2 regions of the Ruminococcus sp. Marseille-P328 genome follow, and region 2 is predicted to be linked to the other one. Evidence: predicted binding sites of a transcription regulator. Region 2 holds the regulator's gene; the other holds the start of a gene.
What was found. The regulator HrcA, encoded in region 2, represses chaperone genes, less so after heat shock. The targets are predictions, from matches to a motif close to TGTTAGCACTCNNNNNNNNNGAGTGCTAACA.
Positions count from the first base shown of each region.

Region 1 (3,429 bases), on a different contig from region 2:
TGCCCGGGATTTCCGGAATGCCGCAATACCAAGCCTTATTATGAAAAGATTGGTGTAGCCTGCCCGAAGTGTGGTAAGGAAGTGGTGCTTAAGAAGACGAAGAAAGGCCGTAAGTATTACGGTTGTGAAGATAATCCGGAATGTGACTTTATGTCATGGCAGAAGCCATCGGATAAGAAATGTCCGGTGTGCGGAAGCTACATGGTGGAAAAAGGAAATAAACTGGTGTGCAGCCAGGAAACCTGCGGCTATGTAGAAACCAGGCCGAAGGATGAAAAAGAAAATTAAGGTTGCTGTGAAGCTCGCGAACAGTAACAAATTAAGAAGTTTTCGGGAAAGATCCCCTGCAAGGCAGATGTATTATGTTTTGCAGGGGATTTTTTAAATAAAAGCTCTATTACTTCCATTGTTTGATGAATAGTTTCAAAAACGTGATATTTTCAGAAAAGCTAAACAAAATTGAAAAATAGTAAAAAATAGCTTGTAAATAGTTTGAAAAACGTGTAGTATTAGAATAACAGGTAAAGTCAGAGCATGCCTGAAAAATGCTTTCTGCAAAATCTCCTGCAAAGTGGAGCGTATAGATTGCGGGAGTGGGTTTTCAAACAGGCTCTCATGTAACAAAAGCGAAGGGAGGACAAAATGAGCGTTCAGTTACTTGATAAAACAAGAAAAATCAATAAACTTCTCCATAACAGCAGTTCCAGTAAGGTGGTTTTTAATGATATCTGCCAGGTTCTGATGGATACTTTAAGTTCTAATATCCTGGTTCTCAGCAAGAAAGGCAAGGTGCTTGGTGTAAGCTTTTGCCCGGGAGTTGAGGAAATCCAGGAGCTGATAGCTGATGAGGTGGGCGGTCATGTTGACCCTCTGCTGAATGAGCGTTTTTTAGGGGTATTATCTACCAAAGAGAACGTGAATCTTCAGACACTTGGATTTGAGCATGTTTCCAGCAGCTATCAGGGAATCATCAATCCTATTGATATTGCAGGAGAACGTCTTGGAACGGTGTTTATGTACCGCAAGGATCGTCCATATGATATTGAGGATATTATTGTCAGTGAATACGGCACCACAGTTGTAGGTCTTGAGATGATGCGAGCTGTACATGAAGAGAATGCTGAGGAAGACCGAAAGAAACAGGTTGTGAAATCTGCTTTTAACACACTTTCTTTCTCTGAACTGGAAGCTATCATCCATATTTTTGATGAGCTTGACGGAGATGAGGGAATTCTTGTTGCCAGCAAGATTGCAGACAGAGTAGGTATTACCAGATCAGTAATCGTAAATGCACTCCGCAAGTTCGAGAGCGCAGGCGTTATTGAGTCCCGGTCATCCGGTATGAAGGGAACCTATATCAAGGTTCTCAATGAAGTGATCTTTGATGAATTAGAAGAGATTAAGGCCCAGAGAAATAAAAAGGCCTGAGTGAATTCAATAAATAACAAACAAGTGTACAGAAGAACTGTTTTCCTTTGAACGTGTTTGAAAAAGGCTTTCTGCAAATTGTGAAGTTGCAGATTGCAGGAACGCTTTTTCAAACACGCTCTGGAGGGCAGTTCTTTTTTGTGTATAACAGGAAACTTCGTTGGAATTCATGATTTCACAAAAAAACTTTACCAGGCAGTCTTCAGAAGCTTCGAAATAGAAAAAAATTCAGAAAATTTTTAAAGTGAGAAAACAAGAGAAAAAAAGAGCATAAAAGAGAATAAAAAAGAATATACTTAAAAATGCAACTATGAAAAGAGTTGCACAAATAACGATAATTCAATAATATAATGGACAGTGATTAGCACTCGGCAATAATGAGTGCTAGCAAGGAAAAGAAAAGCAATTCTAAAGGAGGACATAGATCATGAAATTAGTTCCATTAGGCGACAGAGTTGTATTAAAACAGTTAGAAGCAGAAGAGACAACAAAATCCGGTATCGTTCTTCCAGGACAGGCACAGGAGAAACCACAGCAGGCAGAAGTAATCGCAGTAGGACCTGGCGGAGTTGTTGACGGCAAAGAAGTGAAAATGGAAGTTACTGTAGGCGACAAGGTTATCTATTCCAAATATTCAGGAACAGAGGTTAAGCTTGACGGTGAAGAGTATATCATTGTAAAACAGAGCGATATTCTTGCAATTGTGAAATAAGACATAACCTTATAAATAACTTGAAATCAGGAGGATGATTCATTATGGCAAAAGAGATTAAATATGGCGCAGAAGCCAGAACAGCATTAGAGGCTGGTGTAAATAAACTTGCTGATACCGTAAGAGTAACACTTGGACCGAAAGGAAGAAACGTAGTACTTGATAAACAGTTCGGTGCTCCGCTTATCACAAACGATGGTGTTACAATCGCAAAAGAGATTGAGCTTGAGGATGCTTTCGAGAACATGGGCGCTCAGCTGATCAAGGAAGTTGCATCCAAAACAAACGATGTAGCTGGTGACGGTACTACAACTGCTACTGTACTTGCTCAGGCAATGGTTCACGAAGGAATGAAGAACCTGGCAGCAGGTGCTAACCCGATCGTTATGAGACGCGGTATGAAGAAAGCTACAGATACTGCTGTAGAAGCAATCAAGAACATGAGCCAGAAAGTAAGCGGAAAGAAACAGATCGCAAACGTTGCATCTATTTCCGCCGGAGATAAAGAAGTCGGAGAGCTTGTTGCAAATGCAATGGAGAAAGTTTCCAACGACGGTGTTATTACTGTAGAAGAGTCCAAGACCATGCACACAGAGCTTGACCTTGTAGAAGGTATGCAGTTTGACCGTGGATATATTTCCGCATACATGTCCACTGATATGGAGAAGATGGAAGCAAACCTTGAGGATCCATATATTCTGATCACAGACAAGAAAATCTCCAACATTCAGGAAGTTCTTCCGCTGCTGGAGCAGATCGTACAGGCTGGAGCAAAACTTCTTATCATCGCTGAGGATGTTGAGGGTGAGGCTCTTACCACTCTGATCGTAAACAAATTAAGAGGAACCTTCCAGGTAGTAGCTGTAAAAGCTCCTGGCTATGGTGACAGAAGAAAAGAAATGCTTCAGGATATCGCAATCCTGACAGGTGGTACTGTAATTTCTGACGAGGTAGGTCTTGAACTGAAAGATGCTACAATGGCTCAGTTAGGACGTGCAAAATCTGTTAAAGTTGCAAAAGAGAATACTGTTATTGTTGATGGTATGGGAGATAAAGAAGCAATTGCCAATCGTGTTGCCCAGATCCGTGCTCAGATTGAGGAGACAAAATCTGATTTCGACAGAGAGAAGCTTCAGGAAAGACTTGCAAAGCTTGCTGGCGGCGTAGCAGTGGTTCGTGTTGGTGCAGCTACTGAGACTGAGATGAAAGAAGCAAAACTTCGTATGGAAGATGCTCTTGCAGCTACCAGAGCAGCTGTTGAAGAAGGAATCATTGCAGGAGGTGGTTCT
Region 1 is NZ_CAXUBQ010000016.1:50,191-53,619, reverse strand. It holds gene topA (type I DNA topoisomerase) at 1-288, shown strand, start outside; gene codY (GTP-sensing pleiotropic transcriptional regulator CodY) at 643-1,428, shown strand; gene groES (co-chaperone GroES) at 1,856-2,140, shown strand; gene groL (chaperonin GroEL) at 2,185-3,429, shown strand, end outside.
Region 1: groES (co-chaperone GroES) is a predicted target of HrcA. The motif match lies at 1,788-1,818, and genes of this name have one in related genera.

Region 2 (3,429 bases):
AATGGCAGGTTGATATTGGTTGTTGTTGCGGAAGAAAGCTCTTTCTTAGCTTTCTCAGCAGCTTCTTTCAGTCTCTGAAGAGCCATCTTATCGTTGCTTAAGTCAACGCCCTCTGTTCTCTTGAACTCAGAAAGCATATAGTCTGTAATTCTCTGGTCAAAGTCATCACCACCAAGACGGTTGTTACCAGCTGTTGCCAGAACTTCGATAACTCCATCACCAATCTCAATAATGGAAACATCGAATGTACCACCACCAAGATCATAAACCATGATCTTCTGCTCTTTCTCATTGTCAAGACCATATGCAAGAGCTGCTGCTGTAGGCTCGTTGATAATACGTTTTACATCAAGGCCTGCAATCTTACCAGCATCCTTGGTTGCCTGACGCTGAGCATCATTGAAATATGCCGGAACAGTGATAACTGCTTCTGTAACAGACTCTCCAAGGTATCCTTCAGCGTCTTTTTTCAGTTTCTGAAGAATCATAGCGGAAATTTCCTGTGGGGAATATTTCTTATCATCAATTGTTACACGGTAATCTGTACCCATCTCTCTCTTGATGGAAGAGATTGTTTTCTCTGCGTTTGTTACTGCCTGGCGTTTTGCAGGCTCACCTACCAGACGCTCACCTGTCTTTGTGAATGCTACAACAGATGGTGTTGTTCTGGATCCTTCTGTATTTGCGATAACGGTTGGCTGTCCACCTTCCATAACAGCTACACAGCTGTTTGTTGTACCTAAATCAATACCAATGATTTTTCCCATGATAATTTTCCTCCTGTTTAAAAATTCATGGTTGCTGTCCATTACACGAACAGTAACATTTATACTTTGTTTTTAGAAAATGTCGATGAAGTTTAATTCTCCAAGCTGCTTTCTGTTAATTAGCAACTTTTACCATACTGTGTCTTACAACGAAATCCTTGTAAGTATATCCCTTCTGGAATTCCTCTACGACGATGTTCTCGCCAACGGATTCGTCCTCCACATGCATCACTGCATTATGCAGATTCGGATCAAATTCCTTACCTACAGCCTCGATTGGCTTCACACCCATCTCATCAAAAGCTGTCATCATCTGCCTGTAGATCATCTTCATGCCTTCTGCAAATGAATCATCCTCCGGTGCCTGTGCAAGACCTCTTTCGAAGTTATCCACGATCGGAAGCATTTTTTCAACGATGTCCCTGGCGCCGATGATGTACATGCTGGATTTCTCCTTCTCCGTTCTTTTACGGTAGTTATCGAATTCAGCCATGCTGCGCTTCAGTCTGTCTGTAAGCTCCTCGACCTGCTGTTCAAATTTATCTTTCTCTTTTTTCTTCTTACCGAAGAAAGAAGTTTTTGTCTTGGTTTCCGGTTCCTTCTGAGATTCGGTTCCCTGATCTGACTGCTCAGTTTCTTCTGTCTGTGCAGGTTCCTCGGAAGTCTCCTCTTCTGCTGTCTGGGCTGTATCTGCTGCCTCTTCTTCGCTTCCGTCTGTTACCGGAATGTCAACTGCTTCTTCCTGTACTTCGGCTTCTTTATTCATTTCTTCTGACACGCTTTCAACCGCCTTTCTAGGTTTTCTTATTTACCATTTCGTCAAGCTGGACTTTTAATTTCTTTAAGCTGTCCACTACATTCTCGTAATCCATTCGCTTGGGACCGATGATTCCAATAGTTCCACGCATTCCATCTCCCAGCTCATAAGTAGCTGTGACCACACTGCAGTCTTTCATGGTACGTACCGGAACTTCATCCCCGATGTATATCTGAACTCCTGTGTTCTCCGAGTCTCCCATTTCCTCACGGACCATATCCGCAAGTTCCTGCTTATCCTCGAAAGTAGAAATCAGCTCACTGGCTCTGGATGTATCTGCAAGCTCTGGATACTTAAATATGTTGGTCGCTCCCGACGTATATACTTTCATATCTTCTTCGTCCACGTGAATTGTAGCTGCAACTGCGTCCAGCACATCTGCAACCACACCACTGTGGCTACCCGCCTGTTCTTTTAATCTGGCAATCATGCCCAGATTAATATCCTGGATGGGTACGCCGTTCAGGTTCGTGTTAAGAAGAAGATTCAACTTCAGGATCGTCTGATCATCCATCTCCTCATCAATATTAATGATCTGGTTCCGAATGACATTACCCTCACATACAACTACGGCAATCAGCTGCCGCTCATTGACTCGTGAAAGCTGAATGAACTTCAGGGTGCTTCCCTTATACTGGGGAACCGCAACCATAGCCGCATAATTGGTATCCGTGGCAAGAACCTTCGCCACCTGCCTGAGCACCTTATCCATCTTATCTGATTTCTCAATCATCAGATCACGGATTTCTGCGATCTCGGCTTCCTTCTCCCTGGTAAGCTCATCTACATAAAGGCGATAGCCTTTATCTGATGGAATTCTTCCGGCTGAGGTGTGGGGCTGTACGATGTAGCCCATATCCGTCAGGTCGGACATCTCATTTCGGATAGTAGCAGAGCTGACATTCAGATCCGGATACTTGGAAATAGTTCTGGAGCCTACAGGCTCGCCTGTTTCCATATAAGTTTTGATGATTGCTTTCAGTATTTTCCGTTTGCGCTCATCTAATACTTCATCCATGAAATATCTGCTCCTTCCTGAAAAGCAGACGGTCAAACCTGATTCTGATTTCCGTCTGGCTTCTTCGAATTCCTTTTGTTAGCACTCATTATTTAGGAGTGCTAACATCTATGTTCTTAAGATACACCTCAGTATTCCTTTTGTCAATATTTTTTACAAATTTTTTTCATCTTTTTTGATAGTTTTTACCCTATACTTTACCATTCTGGCTAAATTCTCCTTACTGCAATACTTTTTTTGGACAGCAAGGATACTATCAGGTATCTGCCAACGCAGTCTTATGTTTGCTGCCGCATAAATGAAAAAGATGCCTTGAGAAAATTTTCCCTGGCATCTTCTTTCCTATATAGGAATACCGCCCATAGGCGACATGTCCGTTTTGTAACTGTTCAGCACCTTCACAGTTATATGTTTCGCAAAACAGCCCCTGCTGAATAGCAGCCTCTATTTTTTATAATTTTCCAGATAGTCAAGAACTGCTGTCGGCTCATCCAGAAAGACTACCAGATCCAGCACGGAAAAATCCATGAATTTCTCTTCTGCTGTGTACTCCAGCAATGCTTTCATCTTGTCATAATATCCGTCAATGTTATACAGCACAATTGGGCGGTCAATACGTTTCAGGCTTTTCAAGGTAAAAATCTCAAAAAATTCCTCGTAGGTACCAATTCCGCCAGGTGCTACGATCGTAGCATCTGATTTTTCTTCCAGAAGTTTTTTGCGCTCTCTCATATTCTCTGTGAAAATAAATTCCGTGCATTTCTCATACAGAACTCCAGGCTGGTCAAAAAATCGGGGAGCAATTCCAAGTATGTAACCATTTTCTG
Region 2 is NZ_CAXUBQ010000009.1:57,824-61,252, forward strand. It holds gene dnaK (molecular chaperone DnaK) at 1-767, opposite strand, end outside; gene grpE (nucleotide exchange factor GrpE) at 883-1,545, opposite strand; gene hrcA (heat-inducible transcriptional repressor HrcA) at 1,562-2,602, opposite strand; gene ACESTK_RS08230 (TIGR00730 family Rossman fold protein) at 3,047-3,429, opposite strand, start outside.